2 regions of the Variovorax sp. GW822-FHT04E09 genome follow, and region 1 is predicted to be linked to the other one. Evidence: predicted binding sites of a transcription regulator. Region 1 holds the regulator's gene; the other holds the start of a gene.
What was found. Region 1 encodes LexA, which represses DNA repair genes until DNA is damaged. Its sites were predicted from a motif close to ACTGTATNNNNATACAGT; they were not measured.

Region 1 (10,573 bases):
GCCAAGGCCAAGCACACGGTCAAGAAGCACAAGGTGCGCCACGTCTCCAAGGCCCACGCGGCCGCCGCCAAGAAGGTGTAAGCTTTCAAGCTCCCGGCAATGCCCGCTTCAGCGGGCATTTTTATTGGTCACGGGCCGACCTCGTGTGTCGCCGCCCCGAAAGAGTCATCCGATGTTTCAGCGTCTCGCCGCGCTGCTTCTGGTGTCCGCGTCCTTCCTGGCGCCGGCCCACGCGCAGCAGCAAATCCAACCGCAACCCCAAACCGATCTGGCACGCACGCAGTTGTCGGTCGGCCTCTACAAGATCGATGCGCAAGTGGCGCAATCGCCCCGCGAACGCGAGATCGGCCTCATGTTCCGCAAGACGATGCCGCAGGCCGAGGGCATGATCTTCGTCTTCGAGCAGCCGGCCACGCAGTGCTTCTGGATGCGCAACACCCTGTTGCCGCTGACCGCCGCCTTCGTGGCCGACGATGGCCGCATCGTCAATCTGGTCGACATGCAGCCGATGACCGAGAACTCGCACTGCTCCGAGGAGCCGGTGCGCTACGTGCTCGAGATGAACCAGGGCTGGTTCGCCAAGAAGAACATCAAAAAGGGTGCCAAGCTCGGCGGAGAGCTCTTCTCGGCCGCCAAGCGCTGAGCAATTGAGCGCCCGTAAAAAAGCCGACACGCAGGTCGGCTTTTTTTTCATAGCGAGCGCCAGGTCCGGCTTCAGCCGAAGTTCTTCGCCGCGAAATCCCAGTTGGCCAGCTTGGCCAGGAAGGTCTCGACGAACTTCGGGCGCAGGTTGCGGTAGTCGATGTAGTACGCGTGCTCCCACACGTCCACCGTCAGCAGCGCGGTGTCGGCGGTGGTCAGCGGCGTGCCGGCGGCGCCGGTGTTCACGATGTCCACCGAACCGTCGGCCTTCTTCACCAGCCACGTCCAGCCCGAGCCGAAGTTGCCCACGGCCGACTTCACGAAGGCTTCCTTGAAGGCATCGTAGCTACCCCACTTGGCATCGATGGCCTTGGCCAGCGCACCGGTGGGAGCGCCGCCGCCCTGGGGCTTCATGCAGTTCCAGAAGAAGGTGTGGTTCCAGATCTGCGCAGCGTTGTTGTAGATGCCGCCGCTGGACTTCTTGATGATCTCTTCGAGCGTCATCGCTTCGAACTCGGTGCCTTTTTGCAGGTTGTTCAGGTTCACCACGTAGGCGTTGTGGTGCTTGCCGTGGTGGTACTCGAGCGTTTCCTTCGAATACTCGGGGGCCAGTGCGTCGATGGCGTACGGCAGGGGTGGGAGCACATGTTCCATGGTTTTTTCTCGTGGGTTGGTTGTGGGGAATGAAGGATTCTAGGAAGTAATCAGGGGGGCGGCGTCAGACGCGTTCCCGTCGCGCCGCCGGGCGTCACGGTCAGGTCGACCGAGCCATCCGAAAGGCGTGCGACCACGGCATCGCCAGCCTTCAGGCTGCCTGCGCTGACGACCGCACGGCCTTCGCCATCGGTCAGCAAGGCATACCCGCGCTGCAGCACCAGGGCCGGGTCGAGCAGGCGCAGACGCAGGGCCACGCGCTCGAGCCGCTCGCGTCGCTGCGTCAGCGAACGCGCGAACTTCGCGGAAAAATCGGTGGCGATGGCCTGCGGCACCTGCGCCAATCGCTCCCGGCGCGACAGCACCGCGTAGTGCAACCGCTGCGCGTGGTGCGCCAGCCGCAACTGCTGGCGCGCGACCAGGCCCGACGGGCGGCCCAGCCGTGCGGCCGCCTGGTCCAGCCGTTGGCCGAGCACGTCGAGGCGCCCGCCCAGCGCATCGCCGAGCCGCTCGTCGAGCAGATCAAGCGCGCCGAGCCACAGGTCGCGCGGCGCGCTGACGAGTTCGGCGGCGGCCGTCGGCGTCGGCGCGCGCAGGTCGGCGCAGAAATCGGCGATGGTGAAATCGGTTTCGTGCCCCACGCCGCTGATCACCGGCACGGGACTTTGCACGATGGTGCGCGCCAGCGTTTCATCGTTGAAGGCCCAGAGGTCCTCGATCGAGCCACCGCCGCGCACCAGCAGGATCACGTCGACGGCCGGCTCCAGCGTGTAGAGCGACTGCAAGGCGCGCACCAGTTCGGCCGGCGCGTTGGCGCCCTGCACTGCCGCCGGCGCCAGCACCACGGGAATATGTGGCACACGCCGCCGCAGCGCGGTCACGACGTCATGCAGCGCCGCAGCCCCCAGCGAGGTGACAACGCCCACGGCACGCGGCATGGAGGGCAGCGCCCGTTTGCGCGCCGGGTCGAACAGGCCTTCGGCCTCGAGGCGTGCCTTGCGCTGCAGGAACTGCTCGAACAGCGCGCCCTGCCCCGCGCGCCGCAGGCTTTCGACCACCAGTTGCAGATCGCCGCGCGGTTCGTACACCGCCAGCCGGCCGCGCACTTCGACCTGGTCGCCGTCGCGCGGCGTGAAGTCGAGCAGACTCGCCGCGCGACGGAACATCGCGCAGCGCAGCTGGCCGGATTCGTCCTTGAGCGAGAAATAGCAATGACCGCTCGATGCACGCGAGAAACCGGAGATTTCCCCGCGCACCGAGACCGGGTTGAAGCGCGCATCGAGCGCATCGGCCACCGCGCGGCACAGCGCGCCCACGGCCCACACGCGCGGCCCGGGCGCGGCATTCGGCTCCCTGAAGCTCATCGCGCCCCTCCGCCGCCGAGCGCCACTCTTCCACAACGGGCGCCGCGCCCCCCGCTTTGGAGGGGTATGGTGGAACAGATGCACGAGTTCTCGTGCAAGCTGTTGATTTTATTAAAAAAAGTGCTGCTCAAAATTCAATCGATCTAACGGAAAGCCCGTCCCATGCGGGTTCGGAGTCATTGCGCAACGGGTTAATCACAAAGTTATCCACAGAATCTGTGCGTCCTTGCCGACACGCAAACAAGCCGCGAGCCGATGGTGGCTCGGTGGATAATCGCCGCGCATTTGCAGTCTACGGGCCGGAGGATTTTCTTGTTTTCCATCATTGTTGCCGCGGGCTGGCCAATCTGGCCATTGCTCGCCTGTTCGGTCATCGCACTCGCGCTGGTCATTGAACGTTTCACCAGCCTCAAGACCGTCAAGGTCCTGCCGCCGAAGCTGCTGGACGAGACCATCACCGTGTCGCGCGGCGCGGTTCCCGGCCCCGATGTCGTGACCAAACTGGAAAGCAACTCGATGCTCGGCCAGGTGCTGGCCGCCGGCCTGCGCGCGCTGAACGCCAACCCGCGCTGCACCGAAGAAGACCTGCGCGCCGCCATGGAGGCCTCGGGCCGCACCGTGGCGCACAAGCTGGAGCGCTACCTGCCGGCGCTGGCCACCATTGCCTCGGCGGCGCCGCTGCTCGGCCTGCTGGGCACGGTGATCGGCATGATCGAGATCTTCGGCTCGCAGTCGCCCGGCAGCGGTGCCGTCGGTTCGGGCAACCCGGCGCAGCTGGCGCACGGCATCTCGATCGCGCTGTACAACACGGCCTTCGGCCTGATCGTGGCCATCCCCACGCTGATCTTCTGGCGTTATTTCCGCAGCCGCGTCGACGAGTACCTGCTGAACCTCGAACTCTCGGGCGAGCGCTTCGCGCGCCACTTGAACGCACTTCGCAAATGACGGCCATCGCAGCAACCGACGGCCGCCACACCAGGGACACCGCGGAACCGGCTTCGCCGGGCCGCAGGTGTCGCCCCCGGAAGGGGGTTGGCGTAGCGACACGAAGTGCGCGCAGCCTGGGGGTGAGCCTATGACTCGGGGCCGCATGCAGTTTCGCCACGGCGCGCGCGACGAGCCGGAGATCAACCTGATCCCGTTCATCGACGTGCTGCTGGTCGTGCTGATCTTCCTGATGCTGTCGACCACCTACAGCAAGTTCACCGAGATGCAGCTGCGGCTGCCGACCGCGGACGTCGACGCCCAGCGCGACTACCCGAAAGAGGTGATCGTGGCGGTGTCGGCCGACGGCCGCTACGTGATCAACAAGTCGCCGCTGGCGGACCGCAGCGTCGACACCGTGGCCGCCGCGCTCGGCGCCGCCGCCACCGGCGGCAAGGACAGCGTCGTGATCATCAGCGCCGACGCAGCCAGCCCGCACCAGGCCGTGGTGACGGTGATGGAGGCCGCACGCCGTGCCGGCCTGATGCAGATCACCTTCGCCGCCCAGTCGACGGCCCAGGCCGGTCACTGAGTGTCGACCGGCGCGCGGCTGCAGGATGCCTGGCTGCGCCGCGGTGCGCTGGCCTGCCTGCTGTGGCCGCTGTCGCAGGTCTACGGCGCCCTCTTCGCGTTGCGGCGCGCCTTCTATCGATGGGGCTGGCAGAAAACCGAACGCGTGCCGGTACCCGTGATCGTGGTCGGCAATGTGATCGTGGGTGGAGCCGGCAAGACACCGGTCGTGATGGCCGTCGTGCGCCACCTTCAGGCGCGTGGCCTGCGGGTGGGCGTGGTGTCGCGCGGCTACGGCCGCCGCACCGACGACTGCCGCGAAGTCCAGGCTGACAGCGACCCGCAGGACGTCGGCGACGAACCCGCGCTGATCCACCATGCCACCGGCGCGCCGGTCTTCGTGGCCCGGCAGCGCATCGAGGCCGCACGCGCCCTGCTCGAACGGCACCCTGCGACGCAGGTCATCGTCAGCGACGACGGCCTGCAGCATCTGGCGCTGGCGCGCGACATCGAGATCTGCGTATTCGATGACCGCGGTGTCGGCAACGGCTGGCTGCTGCCCGCCGGTCCCTTGCGTGAGCCGTGGCCGCGCCATTGCGACCTGCTGTTGCACAGCGGCGAGCGGCCCGCCTTCGCCGACGGCTACACCGCCACCCGCGAACTGGCGCCGTACGCCCTCGCGAAGGACGGCCGACGCATCCCACTCGACACGCTCGCCGGCCAGCCCGTGATCGCGCTCGCTGCCATTGCACGGCCAGAGGCCTTCTTCACGATGCTGCGCGCACGCGGCCTGACGCTCGCGGACACCCTCGCGCTGCCTGACCACCACGATTTCACTGGCTGGCAACGCCCGGCCGACCCCGCCCTGCCGCTCGTCTGCACGGAAAAAGACGCCGTCAAGCTCTGGCAGCAGGCGCCCCACGCGCTCGCCGTGCCACTGCACTTCGAACCCTCGCCGGCGTTCTTCGCCGCCCTCGACGCAAAGCTATCATCGCTCGATGGATACCAAGCTGCTTGAACTGCTCGTCTGCCCCGTCACCAAGGGCCCGCTGACCTGGAACGCCGAGAAGCAGGAACTCTGCTCGCGCAGCGCGCGGCTGGCCTACCCGGTGCGCGACGGCATCCCGGTGCTGCTCGAGAACGAGGCCCGCACGCTGTCCGACGAAGAGCTGGGCCTGTGAGCTTCACCGTTCTGGTGCCGGCCCGGCTGGCTTCGACGCGACTTCCCAACAAACCGCTCGCCGATATCGCCGGCCTGCCCATGGTCGTGCGCGTGGCGCAACGTGCCCGCCAGTCCGGCGCCCTTCGCGTGGTGGTGGCCGGCGATGACGCTTCCATCATCGACGCCTGCAAGGCGCACGGCGTCGAGGCCCTGCTCACCCGCCAGGACCACCCCAGCGGCACCGACCGGCTGGCCGAAGCCTGCGAACAGCTCGGACTCGACGGTGACGCGATCGTCGTCAACGTGCAGGGCGACGAGCCGCTGATCGACCCCGCGCTGATCGACGCCGTTGCCGCCACGCTGGCCGCGCGCCCGCAGGCCGCGATGAGCACCGCCGTCCATGCGATCGACTCGCTGGCCGACTTCATGAACCCGAACGTGGTGAAGGCCGTGCTCGATGCGCAAGGCCATGCGCTCTATTTCAGCCGCGCGCCGATCCCCTGGTGGCGCGACGGCTCCTCGGGTGGTGCGGCGCCTTCGGTGCTGCCCAGCCCGGCACCGCTGCGCCACATCGGCATCTACGGCTATCGCGCAGGCTTCGTGCGGCAATTTCCGTTGCTGTCGCCCGCCCCTGTCGAAGCCACCGAGGCGCTCGAACAATTGCGTGCGCTGTGGCACGGACACCGTATCGCGGTGCATGTCAGCGATGTGGCCCCAGGCCCCGGGATCGACACGCCCGAAGACCTGGCACGCGTGCGCGCCGTCTTCGCGGCCGGCTCGCCTGCGTGAGCTGCAGGCCGCCCCGAGGGAGACGGCGGCAATTTGTCACGGGGACGCATGCTATCCTCGATGCAATTCCGCCTCGGCGCGCCTGAGGGTGCGCATGGGGCGCGACACAAAATCTAAGAACCTTCCGAGGACACCATGAGACTTATTTTGCTGGGCGCGCCCGGAGCAGGCAAAGGCACGCAAGCGACCTTCATCTGCCAGAAATATGGCATCCCCCAAATCTCGACCGGCGACATGTTGCGCGCCGCGGTCAAGGCAGGCACCCCCCTCGGGCTGCAGGCCAAGACGATCATGGATTCGGGTGCACTGGTCAGCGACGACCTGATCATCAACCTCGTGAAGGAACGCATCGCGCAGCCCGACTGCAACGGCGGTTTCCTGTTCGACGGCTTCCCGCGCACCATTCCACAGGCCGACGCCATGAAGGCGGCCGGCGTCAAGCTCGACTACGTGCTCGAGATCGACGTGCCCTTCGGCGACATCATCGAACGCATGAGCGGCCGCCGCTCGCACCCGGCATCGGGCCGCACCTACCACGTCAAGTTCAATCCGCCGAAGGTGGAAGGCAAGGACGACGTGACCGGTGAAGAGCTGATCCAGCGCGAAGACGACAAGGAAGAGACCGTGCGCAAGCGGCTCGACGTCTACAGCCAGCAGACCCGTCCGCTGGTCGACTATTACTCGGCCTGGGCCAAGACCGATCCGGCCGCTGCGCCAAAGTACCGCGCCATCCAGGGCGTGGGCACGGTCGACGAGATCACGCAGCGCGCGCTTGCCGCACTGAACAGCTGATCCAGCGGCTGATTCGTCAGCCTCGTTCTCCTAGCCGCCCTCCGACTCCGGCAGGGCGGCCACTCCCAACAGTTCCAGCACCAGCGCAACCCGCGCCTTCACCGGCGTGAGTGCGCCCGCATCCCGCAGCCCGTCACCGGGTTTCGGCAGGATGCGTCCGTTCGTGCAGCGCGTGGCGCGCAGCACTGCCACGCCGCCGTCCTGCGCCTTCAGCGCCGCGCCTTCCAGCGCGTGGTGCACGGTGCCGTTGCCGGTCGTGGCCACGACCAGCCCGCGCAAGGGCTCAGCCGACGGGAGCAGCAACGCCTCCACGATCGCACCGCTCGCGCCCGCGTGGCTCATGACGATCTCGACGCGGGGCCACGGCTTCGACACCGCCTCCAACCGCGCCGCATCGAGCGGCGCCCCCTGCGGCCATGCACCAACGCGCCGCACTTCGCCCTCCTCCACATAGCCGACCGGCCCCGCATCGCCCGACGCGAAGGCATCGAGGCGGTAGGTGTGCACCTTCTGCACATCGAGGCCGCTGTGGATCGTGCCCGCACACACCACCGTCACGCCCTGCGCGCCCGGCGTCGAGGCCACCGCGAGCGCGTCGCGCACGTTCTGCGGACCATCGGGCGACAGGGCCGTCGCCGGGCGCATCGCGCAGGTCAGCACCACCGGCTTGGCCGGCGCGAGCACGGCGTGCAGGAAGAAGGCGGTCTCTTCCAGCGTGTCGGTGCCGTGGGTGACCACGATGCCGGCCACGTCCGACTGCGCCAGCCAGTGTGCGCAGCGCGCGGCCAGCTGGCGCCAGGTGTCGGCGTCCATGTCCTTGCTGTCGAGCTGCGCGACCTGCTCCGCCACCAGCGTCACGCCGGCCGGCGCTTCGATGCCGCCCAGCAGGTCCGCCACGCCCACCTGCCCGGCGGTGTAGCCGATGTTGTCGCCGCTGCTGGCGGCCTTGCCGGCAATGGTGCCGCCGGTGCCCAGCACCACCACGCGGCGCGTCCCGGACGAAGAGGAATGAGTCATGGCTTGTCAACTTTTGAAAACTGGTTAAAAATACAGGTACTGGATATCTAGCCAGTGCCGCAAGGAAACCACTATGCAGTTCGCAGTGAAGCTTACCGCCCGCCAGCAGCAGATCCTGGACCTGATCCAGGGCGCCATCGCACGCACCGGTGCGCCGCCCACGCGCGCCGAAATCGCCAACGAGCTGGGCTTCAAGTCGGCCAACGCCGCCGAGGAGCACCTGCAGGCCCTGGCCCGCAAGGGCGTGATCGAACTCGTCAGCGGCACCTCGCGCGGCATCCGCCTCAAGGGCGATGCGCTGCGCTCGCTCCACGAAACGCGCCACCGCGAAGGCAACCAGTTCTCGCTCTCGCTGCCCGGCATGGCCCAGCTCGCGCTGCCGCTCATCGGCCGTGTCGCGGCGGGTTCGCCCATCCTCGCGCAAGAGCACGTCGACCAGACCTACTACGTCGAGAACACGCTCTTCCAGCGCCAACCCGACTACCTGCTCAAGGTGCGCGGCATGTCGATGCGCGACGCCGGCATCATGGACGGCGACCTGCTCGCCGTGCAGGCCACGAAGGAAGCGCGCAACGGCCAGATCGTGGTGGCACGCCTGGGCGAAGAAGTCACCGTGAAGCGCCTGAAGCGCAACAAGCAGGTGATCGAGCTGCACGCCGAGAACCCCGACTACCCGACCATCATCGTCCAGCCCGGCGAGCCCTTCGAGATCGAAGGCCTCGCGGTCGGCCTCATCCGCAACACGATGCTGATGTAGGCCCCGGGCCTGCTGTCCACACGCAGCAGCACCTCATCCGGCCGCGACAGGTGGCGGGCGTATGGCGCGAAGTCGCCATCACCCTGTCGTGACCGATTCAAGAAATCCTGCCTGTGTTCAACCTCATACTTTTTTGGAGTTCACATGGGAATCGCCCTCCTCGCCATCGCCGACCTCTGGTCGCCCCTGCAATCGCTGGCCACCCGCTGGATGCCCGCCCGCCGTCCCTCGCATGGTGAGAGCGGCGATGCAGCCGCTGGCCTGCGCTACGTGGCCATTCGCCCGGCCTGCACGGCGCGCACCGCTGGCAGCCCGGCGCCGACCGCGTCACCGTCCGCCGCCACGCCCGCCCGCCCGCTGCGCGTGGTCCGCGTGGTCGACCGGCAAGGCTCGCAGCGCGGCTGCGCCAACCGGGTCGTGATTTCCGGCCGCATGGCCGACGTGTGCGCCGAACTCGACCGGCTCGCCGCACTGGAAGCCGCGGAAACCGGGAGCGGCACGCCCCGCCCCAGCCACCTGCACTGAGAAAGTGCCAACGAACCCGCCGTGCCTGCGCACTCTGTGCGCCCCTCATGCGCACGGCGGATTCACTGGAATCGGCCTGAAACGGGCCTTCCGGCCGCCATCCGGCGCCGGGTATCCAAACGTTCACACGTGCGACGTGCCGATGCTGCGAGGCACAATGGCATGCCATGAACATTGTGATCCTCGACGACTACCAGGACGCCGTGCGCAAGCTGCAGTGCGCTGCCAAGCTGGACGCTTACGCCGCCAAGGTCTACACCAACACGGTCAAGGGCATCGGCCAACTGTCGGTTCGCCTCAAGGATGCGGACGTCATCGTGCTCATCCGCGAGCGCAGCCAGATCTCCCGCCAGCTCATCGAGAAGCTGCCCAAGCTCAAGCTGATTTCCCAGACCGGTCGCGTCGGCGGCCACATCGACGTCACGGCCTGCACCGAACGCGGTGTGGCGGTGGCCGAGGGCTCGGGCTCGCCGCAGGCGCCCGCCGAACTCACCTGGGCGCTGATCATGGCGGCCATGCGCCGCCTGCCGCAGTACATCAGCAACCTCAAGCACGGGGCCTGGCAGCAGTCGGGCCTCAAGTCGGCGTCGATGCCGCCGAATTTCGGCGTGGGCTCGGTGCTCAAGGGCAAGACGCTGTGCATCTGGGGCTATGGCCGCATCGGCCAGCTGGTGGCGCGCTACGGGCAGGCCTTCGGCATGCAGGTCGTAATCTGGGGCCGCGAGGCCAGCTGCGCCAAGGCGCGCTCCGACGGCTTCCAGGTGGCACAGAACCGCCACGAATTCTTTGCCGCCGCCGACGTGCTGTCGGTGCACCTGCGGCTCAACGAGGACACCCAGGGCCTCGTCAAGCTCGAAGACCTCTCGCGCATGAAGCCGACGGCGCTGTTCGTCAACACCTCGCGCGCCGAGCTGGTGGAGGCCGATGCCTTGCTGGCTGCGCTCAACCGCGGCCGCCCCGGGCTGGCGGCCATCGACGTGTTCGAGAGCGAACCGCCGCTGCAGGGCCATGCGCTGCTGCGGCTCGAGAACTGCATCTGCACGCCGCACATCGGCTACGTCGAGCAGGAAAGCTACGAAAGCTACTTCGGCCAGGCGTTCGACAACGTCGTGAGCTTCATCAAGGGCAACCCCACGAACATCGTGAACCCCGGCGCGCTGCAGGTCCGGCGGTGAGCGCATGAGCCGGCCCGCGCCGCAGCGAGGCGCGCTCTGGGCGCTGCTGGCCGGCAATTTCGTGATCGGCACGGGCGTGATGGTCGTGCCGGGCACCCTCAATGAGATCAGCGCCTCGCTGGCGGTCCAAGTCGCCACCGCAGGCCAGCTGATCAGCGCAGCCGCCTTCGTGATGTGCCTGGGCGCCCCGCTGCTGGCCGCC
Region 2 (10,573 bases), on a different contig from region 1:
GTCGATTCGGCCGCGTTCCGCATCGAGGCATCGGACGGCCGCGCCTATTTCCTTAAGCTGCGCCGCGGCGGCTTCACTCCCGCCGTGGTCGACGTGCCGGCCGTGCTGCACCACACCTATGGCATCGACGCCGTGATGGCCCCGCTGCTCACGCGCACGCGGCGGCTCAGCGTGCAGGACCATGGCTTCGACTGGGCGCTCTACCCTTTCTTCGACGGCGCTGACGGCTTCACGCGCACGCCGACCGACCGGCAATGGACCGCACTCGGCACCGCGCTGAACGCCATCCACCGCACCGAGCTGCCCGAATCGCTGCGGGCGGGCCTGCCACGCGAAAGCTATTCGCACCACTGGCGCGAAGGCGTGCGCCGCTACCAGCGCCGCTTCATCAACGGCGTGGCGGGCGACGATCTGGTGAAGCGCTTTCTGGCCTTCTGGGACGTGCACGACGAAGAGATCGATTCGATCGTCTACCGCAGCGAGCAGCTTGCCTCGATCCTGCTCGAGAAGTCGCTGCCGCAGGTGCTGTGCCACGCCGACCTGCACGCGGGCAACGTGCTGCTGGGCGACGACGACCGCCTGTGCATCGTCGACTGGGACACGCTGATCCTCGCGCCGAAGGAGCGCGACCTGATGTTCATCGGCGGCGGGGTCGGCGGCGTGTGGAACCAGCCGCGCGAAGAAGCGCTGTTCTTCCAGGGCTACGGCACGAGCGAGGCGGTCGACACGCTCGCCCTCGCCTACTACCGCCACGAACGCATCGTGCGCGACCTGCTCGAGTTCTGCGACCAGATGTTCGACCCGCAGGCCAGCCGTGAAGATCGCGAGGAAGGCCTGCGCCAGATGGCGAGCCAGTTCGAGCCGGGCAACGTGGTCGCCGTCGCGCACCGCGACTACGACGCCATCACCTGAAGCACCTGAAGGGCGCGGGTCAGATCAGCAAGTCCTGCGCGTCGTCCTCGAAGCCCGCCACGGGCTGTGCCTTGGCCAGCGCCAGCCACACCGAAAAAGGAATGCGCTCGAAGGCGCGGTGCACCGCGGCGCGCGCCACCACGAGGCGTTCGCCCTCGAGCACCATCACGCCGCATTCGGCTGGGATCTCGTCGGGCGACGCGATGCAGCGGCCCTTGGCGTCGTTGCCCAGCACGTACCAGCATTCGCCGCCCAGGTCGAGATAAGCCGCGCGCTTGTCGGGCTTGCGCAGGTCGCCCAGCAGGTCGGCGCGGCTGACTTTCACCTCGTGCACGATCGGGTGCGCATAGGCCTCGACGCTGGTGTTGCGGATCGAGAAGACATCGGGCCGCGCCATGCACCAGCGCGGCTTGCCGCCCTCTTCCAGCGGCGGCAGCCGGGCGCGCAGGCCCAGGCCGCGCCAGGCGATGCGGCCGCCGCGCGTCATCTCGCGCGCCACGCGCTCCACCAGCGCCTCGTGCGGCGACAGCGCCGCGCGGTTGACCGTGAGCGTGGTGGCGATGCGCGCAATGCCCGCGTCGGTCACGCGCAGCGTCTCGTGGCCCAGCGCGCTGCGCACGCGTTCGAGAAAACCGCCCGCGAGCAGTTCGACCTCGATGGTGTCGCAGCAGGGCCAGCCGGCCGAGCGGTAGATCTCGCGCAGCCGCCGTGCGTGCGGCTTTCCGAAGGGCACGGCCGTCTGCAGGGGCGGCGGGTCGCTCACCGGCGGCGGAAAACCGGGGTCCGTCACCGGGGGCATGACCGGCGGCGGATCGCCCTCGGGCGGCCGCACGGGCGGCGGCGGTGGCGGCATGGGCACATCGGGCGCGGGCGGCGGCGGGCCGATCGGCGTGGCGACGACCTCATCGGCAAGGGCAAATGCGGCGGTTGCGGCGAGTGCGGACATGGGAGGAACAGGTTAGCGAAAAGTGAGGGGCGGCGCGAGGCATGGAACGATCGGTTGCATTCGCAATGCCTCAGTGGAAGTCGCGGCTGGTGTTGCTCTGCGCCAGCCGGCCCAGCAGCGGCGTGAGGTCCTTGAAGCCGGTGGCGATCAGGTGCTGCACCTTGCCGCCGCTGTCGTCGTCGCGCTGCCAGGTGCCCTGCACCGCGAGCAGGTGCGACTTGAGCAGCGGCTCGCGCCAGGCCTCGATGACGTGGCTCCACACGATCACGTTGACGTTGCCGGTCTCGTCCTCCAGCGTGACGAAGATGGTGCCGTTGGCGGTGCCGGGCCGCTGCCGGCCCTTGACGATGCCGCAGGCGCGCACGGTCTGGCCACTGCGCGCGGCGCGCAACTCCACCGCGCTCAGGAGCCGCATGCGCGCCAGGCGCGGGCGCAGCAGCGCGAGCGGATGGCGGCGCAGCGTGAGGCCCAGCGCCGCGTAGTCGCCGACGATTTCCTCGCCCTCGGGTGCGGCGGGCAGCAGCAGCGCCTGTTCGTGGATCGGCACGCCCTTGAGCAGGGCCGACGAGCGGTGCTGCGCAGTGGCATCCCACACCTGCTGGCGCCGATGCCCCGAGAGCGACATCAGCGCATCGGCCGCGGCGAGCGCGGCCATGTCCTTGCCTTCGAGTTCGGCGCGCAGGGCCAAATCTTCGGTGCTGCTGAAAGGCGCTTGCGCGCGCGCTGCGAGCAGGCGCCTGGCGCCGGCTTCGCTGAGGCTCAGGACCCGGTTCAGGCCCAGCCGCACCGCCGGCTGGTTCTCGTTGCCCAGGCGCTCGGCGTAGCGCGTGTCGGTGCCTGGCGGCATGCGCGGCGCATCGGGCGCGCGGGCTTCGAGCGTGGTGTCGATCTCGCTGCACGTGACGTCGACCGGCCGCACCTCGACCCCATGGCGGCGCGCGTCCTGCACCAGCTGCGAGGGGCTGTAGAAGCCCATCGGCTGCGAGTCGAGCAAGGCGGCGAGGAAGCAGGCGGGCTCGTAGTTCTTGAGCCAGCTGCTGATGGTGACCAGCAGCGCGAAGCTCGCGGCGTGGCTTTCGGGGAAGCCGTAGTCGCCGAAGCCGAGGATCTGCTTGAAGATGGCTTCGGCGAACTCCTTCGGGTACTTGTTGTCCACCATCCCATCCACGAGCTTCGCGTGAAACTTGTCGAGGCCGCCCTTGCGCTTCCACGCGGCCATGGCACGACGCAACTGATCGGCTTCGTCTGCGCTGAACTTCGCCGCGATCATGGCGATCTGCATCACCTGCTCCTGGAAGATCGGAATGCCCAGCGTGCGTTCCAGCGCCGGCTTCAGTTCGTCTTTTTCATAGAGGATCGGCAAGCCCTTGCGCACCCGCTCGCGCTGCTTCAGGTACGGATGCACCATGCCCCCCTGGATCGGCCCGGGCCGCACGATCGCGACCTCGATCACCAGGTCTTCATAGGTGCGCGGCTTCAGGCGCGGCAGCATCGACATCTGCGCCCGGCTCTCGATCTGGAACACGCCGATGGTGTCGGCGTCGCAGATCATGTCGAACACCTTCGGGTCATCGTTGGGGATGTGGTGCATTTCCATCATCGAACCCCGCCAGCGGTTCATGTGGTCGAGCCCGCGGCGGATGGCACTGAGCATGCCCAGCGCGAGCACGTCGACCTTGAGCATGCCCATGGCCTCGAGGTCGTCTTTTTCCCACTGGATGACGGAGCGGTCTTTCATCGACGCCTTCTCGACCGGCACCAGCCGCGTGAGCCTGGTGTGCGTGAGCACGAAGCCGCCGACGTGCTGGCTCAGGTGGCGCGGAAAGCCCTTGAGCTTTTGCGTGTGCTCGATCCACTGCATCAGCTTGAGCCGGTCTTCCTTCACGCCGACGCGCGCGGCGGCCTTGTCGAGCTGCTCGCCGAGCACGGTGTCGTCGAACCAGTAATGGTCCTTGGCGAACTCGTCGACCAGCCGTTCGTCGATGCCGATGGCCTTGCCGACGTCGCGCAAGGCGCTGCGCGAGCGGTAGCAGATGACGACAGCGGCGATGGCGGCGCGCTCGCGGCCGTACTTTTCGTAGATGTACTGGATGACTTCTTCGCGCCGCTGGTGCTCGAAGTCGACGTCGATGTCGGGCGGTTCCTTGCGGTGGCGGCTCAGGAAGCGCTCGAACAGCAGGTGGCCTTTGTCGGGGTTGATCGCGGTGATGCCGAGGCAGTAGCAGACCGCCGAGTTGGCCGAGGAGCCGCGGCCCTGGCAGAGGATGTTCTTCGACTTGGCAAAACGCACGATGTCTTCCACCGTGAGAAAGAACATCTCGTATTCGAGCTCAAGGATGAGGCTCAGCTCTTTCTGCACTTGGCGGCAGACAGCCTCAGGAATGCCCGAGGCATATCTTTCGAGCGGATATTGCTTGAGTGCCCCCTCCCACGTCTTGCGCACCAGCGTCTGCGCCGCGGTCTCGCTGCTGCCCACGGTCTCCAGCGGGTATTTGTAGGTCTCGCGGATCACCTCGGGATCGAAACGGCACCGCTGCGCCACCTCCAGCGTGTTCGCCAGCATCGCGGGCAGGTACAGCTCGGCCAGCCGCACCCGCTGACGCAGGTGCCGCTCGGCGTTCGACTGCAGTGCAAAGCCGCACTCGGCCACCGTGCGGCCTTCGCGCACGGCCGTGAGCACGTCGTGCAGCGGCTTGCGGCCGCGCGCGTGCATGTGCACATCGCCGGCCGCGACCAGCGGCACGCCGGCCTGCTCGCCCGCCTGCATCAGCGTGACGAGCCAGAGGTCGTCGTCGAGTTCGTTGAACAGCTCCACGGCCAGCCAGAGGTTGTCGCCGTACAGCGCCCTGGCCGCCGCCAGGTCGTCCTGCACGGTGGCCGCATCCGGCATGCCGCCCGGCGGACGGTGCGGCACGAAGAGGACCTGGCAGCGCTGCAGCGAGGCCACGTCGCTCGTGTCCCAATCAACGCGGTACTCGCCCTTGGGCAGCTCGGTGTTGCGCGCGGCGGTGATGAACTCGCAGAGGTTGCCCCAGCCCTCGGTGTCGTTCGCGATCACCACGAGCTTGAAACGCTCGAAGCGGAACTCGCTGCCGAACAGCAGGCGGAATTCGGGGTGGCGCGGAATCGGCGGCTCGTCCGGGTGTTCGCGCTCGTAGGTGTCCAGCTTGGCGGGCAGATCGCGCAACGCGACATGCGCGCGCACGATGCCGGCCACCGAGCATTCGTCGGTGATGGCCAGCGCTGCGTAGCCGAGGTGGTAGGCGCGCTCGACCACCTCTTCGGACGTCGAGGCGCCGCGCTGGAAGCTGAAGTTCGTGAGGCAGTGCAGCTCGGCATAGCCGGGCAGGCCCGGCGCCGGGCGCAGCCGCTGCGGCAGCACATGCACCTTGGCAGGCTGGCGCTTGCGTTCCTCCTTGCCGCTCAGGTCAGGCATAGAAGCCTTGCAAATACCAGCGCACCTCGCCCGACGAAAAGCGCGTGGCGGGCCGCTCGCGAAAGATCCACACCAGGCCGGCCTCGGGGCTTTCGGCCACGTAGTAGTCGCGCATCGCGGGCTGGCCGCCGTCTTCTTCACCGCCCCACCAGCCGGCCTCCACGCGCTGCGGCCCGACCAGCTTGCGCAGCGGCCCGCAGTAGCACGGGCGCTCGCCGTCCATCTCGAGCCGCAAGGGCTCGGGCAGCAGCCAGGGCGGGTAGATCGCATCGGGCTGCGAGGCGGCGTCCTTGCGGGCCTTGTCGGGCGCCGGGGTTTTCTCTTTCTGCAGCGCGGGCCGCCACCGCTGCTGGCGCTCGGGCCGGTGGTCGGCCTGCGCGAGCGGCACCAGCACCTGGTCGGCGCCGAGCCGCACGCTGAGCCGTTCGACCATCTCGTGCAGCTTGTCGCCCTTGCGGTTGTCTTCCGGCAGGAAGCTGGTGCTGGCGCCGGCCAGCGGATCGGTTTCGAGCGTGCGCAGCTTCAGCCAGCTCGCGGGCGCGGCCAGCGTGGTGAGCGCGAGTTTTTCGGACAGCAGGCGGCGCAGGTGCGCCATGTCCTGCGTGGGCTCTGCCGTGCGCACGGTGAGCTGCTGGTGCGGCGGCAGGGTCACGCCGTTGAGGCGCCGCAGGTCGAGCGTCCATTGCAGCTCGAGCGCACGCGCGCCGCGCTGGCGGGCGCGCAGCCAGATCTGCAGCGCCGACAGCAGGCGGTTGGTCGACCACATGAGCTCGGGCCCGGTCTCGGCCAGCGCGGGCAGTTCGAGCTTCTGCTCGAACACGTCGGGCAGCGTGAGCCAGGCGTGGCTTTCGGGACGCAGGCCCCAGGCGATGTCGAGCGCCTCGCGCAGCCCGGCGCCGAAGCGGCGCGCCAGCCCGCCGCGCGGCAGCGCCGCCACCTCGCCCCAGGTGCGGCAGCCCAGGCGCGCGAGCAGGTCGAGGTGGCCTTGCGCGGCCGTCAGCGTGTCCAGCGGCAGGCCGGCCGGCACGTCGGCGGGCCGGTGCTCGTTGCGCGCGAACAGGCGCAGCCGCGCCAGCGCGATCAGGCTGGTGGCGCCCTGCGCGCCGCGCATGCGCGCGTCGGGCGCGGGGTTGAGGGCCAGCAGCTGGCGCATCAGCGGCGCGCGCCCGCCCCACAGACGCTCGCAGGCCGAAACCTCGAGCATCAGCGCCTCGTCCTGCCAGGCGACGTGCGGCGTGAACTGCAGCGCCCACCAGCCCAGAGCCTCGGGCGGGGGCATGTCGGGGGCGTCGGCTTCTTCGGACTCAGACGACCACTGCAAGGCGATCCAGTGCATCCGGGCCTCCTTTCCATGCGTCGATGCGCACCACCGTGGCCGACGGCGCGGCGGCCGGTGCCACGGGCGGCTGCAGGCGCAGCTGGCGCCGCACGCGGGCGGCAGCCAGCAGCGCGCTCATGCGGGCATTGCGCGCCGGCACCCGCACCGGCGCGGCCAACGGCGGCCCCCGGCGCTTGAGCAGGTGCAGCGCGATCTGCGCCGGGTCGTCCGGGCAGCGCTCGGCGCGCAGGCGCAGGCGCGCGGGCGAAGCCGACAGCGCCACCGACTCGGGCCGGCACACGAACAGCAGCACCTCGTGCTGCGCGGCCGCCAGCTGCAGCCGCCGCAGCTCGCCCACGCGGGCCTGCGGCAGCCAGGCGACGACGGCGGCGATCTCGGCGCAGCGCAGCGCCTGCTCGCAGGCCCACAGCCGCGCGGCCGGGGCGTCGCTGCGCACGCACATCAGCGCCTCCACCGGCAAGCCCTGCGCCGCCAGCGCGGTGCCGCAGGGCTCGTAGGGCGCGCCGACCAGCACCACCGGCCCGCCGCGCGCTTCCACGGCCTGCGCCAGCGCGGGCAGCAGCAGGCGCCAGACATGGGCCTCGGGCGTGGCCTGCAGCAGCTCCGTCATCGCGCCCACGGGCCAGCCGCCGCCGGGCAACTCGGCGTCGAGCGCGGCATGCCCGGTGGCCACGACCTGCGCGTCGGCCAGGCCGAGTTCGTCGGCGTGCCAGACGCCGCGGCCCGCGGCGGTGGAAAAGGAGTCGAGGAAAGGGAGGCCCATGATTGCAGTTGTTAACTGTATTTTTATACAGTATTCCCCAGGTCGCAACCAGCGATCGATTTACCTGCGAAGGCCCGCGCCTTAAGATCGGTTTATTAACAATTAGTGACCATGAGACACAAAATGATTCACCTGCGGTTTCTGGCCCTCGCCGCGCTCGTCTTCGCAGGGGTGCCCGCCTCGGCCCAGCCCGCCAAGCCGCTCCTGATCGGCCAGACCTACGTGCAGACCGGCCCGCTCGCGTCGCTGTCGACCGAGCCGCTGGTCGGCATCCGAGCCATGTTCACCGCGCTGAACGCGAGCGGCGGCGTCAACGGCCGCCCGGTCGAGCTGCGCCAGCTCGACGACGCCTACGACCCCGCCAAGGGCGCCGAGAACGTCAAGACCTTCGCGCGCGACGGCGCCGTGGGCGTGCTGATGCCCATCGGCACCTCGTCGGCGGTCGGCGCGCTGAAGGCGGCCAACGAGCTGAAGATTCCCGTCGTCGGCCCCTACACGGGCGCGGGCCCGGTGGTGAAGTTCAGCGAGTTCGGCTTTCCGGTGCGCATCAGCTTCGACGAGGAATACAGCCGCATCGTGAACCACCTGTTCACCATCGGCCTGTCGCGCATCGCCTTCGCGCACAACGACAACCCCGGCGCGCGCTCGGCGATGGAAAGCACGCAGAAGTTCATTGCGGAGCGCGGCGACAAGATGGTCGGCAGCGTGGCCATCAAGAACGACGGCTCCGACGCGGCCGAGCGCGCCGCCGAGCTGGCCAAGCTCAAGCCCAAGGCCGTGGTGCTGTCGGCCACCAACGACGTGGCGGCGAAGTTCATCGCGGCCTACCGCGCGACCGGCGGCGAGACGGCGTTCTATTCGTTCTCCTTCCTGAACGGACAGAAGCTGTTCCAGGACATCAGGAAGGACGCGGCCGGCGTGGTCATCTCGCAGGTCGTGCCCTACCCGTGGAACAGCGCGATGCCGGTGATTGCCGAGTACCAGGCGGCGATGAAGAAGATCGGCATGACCGAGTTCAGCTACGCCAGCCTGGAGGGCTACGTCACGGCCAAGGTCATGGTCGAAGGCCTGAAGCGCGCAGGCGCCAACCCCACGCCCGAGTCGCTGCAGAAGGGCCTGGAGTCATTCAAGACGCTGGACCTCGGCGGCATCGCCGTGTCGTACCGGCCCGGCGAGCACCGCGGGCTGACCTTCTCGGAACTGTCGATGCTCAAGGCCGACGGGCGCTACCTGCGCTGAGCCCTTCCGCCCGCCGGCCTCGCGGGCGCAGAATTTCGTTCGTGACGACGCCCCTCACGAACGCACACCCTTACGCCCTCACGCGCGCCCGGTTGCTCCGACTGGGCGCAGCCCTGTGCGCGGGCGTCGCGCTCCCCTCCTTCGCCCAGCAGCCACCCCGCAGGCCCGCGATGCAGATGACCACCCGCCCCATTCCCTCCACGAAGGAAGCCCTGCCGGTCGTCGGCTGCGGCACCTGGATCGGCTTCGACCGGCGCCCCGGCACCGACGAATACGGGCGCCTGCCCGGCGTGCTCGACACGCTCTTCGCGGCCGGCGGCACGGTGATCGACAGCTCGCCGATGTACGGCCGCTCCGAGGAAACCACCGGCGAACTGCTGGCCGCGGCGAAGCCGGGCGCCAGGCCCTTCCTCGCGACCAAGGTCTGGACCTCGGGCCGCGAGGCCGGCATCGCGCAGATGGAACAGTCGTTCACTCGGCTGCGCACGCAGCAGATCGACCTGATGCAGGTGCACAACCTCGTCGACTGGCGCACCCACCTCGCCACGCTGCGCGGCTGGAAGGAGAAGGGCCGCGTGCGCTACATCGGCATCACCCACTACACCGCCTCGGCCTACGACGAGGTCGAAGCGGTGCTGCGCGCCGAGACGCTCGACTTTGTGCAGATCAACTACTCGCTCGATGCGCGCGATGCCGAACAGCGCCTGCTGCCGCTCGCCGCCGAGCGCGGCGTGGCGGTGATCGTCAACATGCCCTTCGGCGGCGGTGGCTTGCTGCGCCGCCTGCGCGACAAGCCGCTGCCCGCCTGGGCCGGCGAGATCGGCTGCACGAGCTGGGCGCAGGTGCTGCTGAAGTTCGTTCTGAGCCATCCGGCCGTGACCTGCACGATCCCGGGCACGGGCCGCGCCGAGCACATGGCCGACAACGCCGCGGCCGGCGCCGGCACCTTCCCCGATGCCGCCTTCTGGCGCCGCGAGGCCTCTTCTATTCGAACTTGACGTTGTGCTCCCGCACGGTCGCGCCGAAGGCGTCGTACTGCGTGCGGAAGAACTCGGCGAACTTCGCGGGGCTCATGCCGTAGCCCTCGAAGCCCTGCTGCACCAGCTGCGCATGCACGTCGGGCCGCTTGAGCGTGTTCTGCAGTTCCTGCGAGAGCCTGTCGGTGATCTCCTTCGGCAGCCCCGGCGGCCCGAAGAAGCCGGCCCACGGCGTGATCGTGAGCTTGCCCAGCCCCAGCTCGCCGCCCGTCGGCACATCGGGCAGCAAGCCGCTGCGCTGCGGCAGCAGCGTGACCAGCGCGCGGATGCGCCCCTCCTTCACGAAGCCCGGCGCCAGCGTGCCGGTGGTGAACATCATGTGGATCTGCCCGCCCAGCAGGTCGGTCATGGCCTGCATGTCGCCCTTGTAGCGCGCGTTGACCACCTTGCGCTCGCCCAGCAGCTGCAGCATCGCGAGTTCCGAGGCGCTGTTGCTCGAAGCCGAATTGAGCGCGCCGGGCTTCGACGCCACGAGCGCCAGCAGCTCGTTCACGCTTTTCACCGGCAAGCTCGACGGCACCACGAGGAACATCGAGAACTGCCCCGCCGAGCTGATCGGGGTGAAGGCCTTGAACGGGTCGTAGGGTGAGGTCGGCCGCAGCGTGGGCGCGGCGACCATCGCGGTGTTGGTGCCCATCAGCAGCGTGTAGCCGTCGGGCTTGGCCGACGAAGTGGCCTGCGCCGCGAGCACGCCGTCGGCGCCGGGTCGGTTCTCCACGATCACCTGCTGGCCGAACTGTTTCGACAGCCCCTCCGCAATGATCCGCGTGAGCGAATCGGCGCCGCCGCCGGGCGCGAAGCCGACGATCAGCCGCACGGGCTTGTTCGGATAGGCGTCGGCGCTCCAGGCCGCCGCGCCGGGCAGTGCCGTGGCGGCGAGGGCCGCGAGAGTCAAGGTTCT

Region 2: the regulator LexA is predicted to act here: its motif matches at 7,411-7,428, upstream of imuA (translesion DNA synthesis-associated protein ImuA).

The regions. Positions count from the first base shown of each region.
Region 1 is NZ_JBXAMR010000001.1:289,608-300,180, reverse strand. It holds gene AC1RL8_RS01460 (hypothetical protein) at 1-81, shown strand, start outside; gene AC1RL8_RS01455 (DUF192 domain-containing protein) at 173-643, shown strand; gene AC1RL8_RS01450 (superoxide dismutase) at 715-1,296, opposite strand; gene xseA (exodeoxyribonuclease VII large subunit) at 1,347-2,660, opposite strand; gene AC1RL8_RS01440 (MotA/TolQ/ExbB proton channel family protein) at 2,973-3,605, shown strand; gene AC1RL8_RS01435 (ExbD/TolR family protein) at 3,751-4,176, shown strand; gene lpxK (tetraacyldisaccharide 4'-kinase) at 4,177-5,172, shown strand; gene AC1RL8_RS01425 (Trm112 family protein) at 5,153-5,335, shown strand; gene kdsB (3-deoxy-manno-octulosonate cytidylyltransferase) at 5,332-6,105, shown strand; gene adk (adenylate kinase) at 6,241-6,897, shown strand; gene AC1RL8_RS01410 (asparaginase) at 6,928-7,914, opposite strand; gene lexA (transcriptional repressor LexA) at 7,988-8,671, shown strand; gene AC1RL8_RS01400 (hypothetical protein) at 8,816-9,196, shown strand; gene AC1RL8_RS01395 (D-2-hydroxyacid dehydrogenase family protein) at 9,364-10,371, shown strand; gene AC1RL8_RS01390 (MFS transporter) at 10,376-10,573, shown strand, end outside.
Region 2 is NZ_JBXAMR010000002.1:936,585-947,157, reverse strand. It holds gene AC1RL8_RS11800 (phosphotransferase enzyme family protein) at 1-912, shown strand, start outside; gene AC1RL8_RS11795 (hypothetical protein) at 932-1,858, opposite strand; gene AC1RL8_RS11790 (error-prone DNA polymerase) at 1,929-5,294, opposite strand; gene AC1RL8_RS11785 (Y-family DNA polymerase) at 5,287-6,630, opposite strand; gene imuA (translesion DNA synthesis-associated protein ImuA) at 6,599-7,396, opposite strand; gene AC1RL8_RS11775 (ABC transporter substrate-binding protein) at 7,508-8,635, shown strand; gene AC1RL8_RS11770 (aldo/keto reductase) at 8,806-9,633, shown strand; gene AC1RL8_RS11765 (Bug family tripartite tricarboxylate transporter substrate binding protein) at 9,620-10,573, opposite strand, start outside.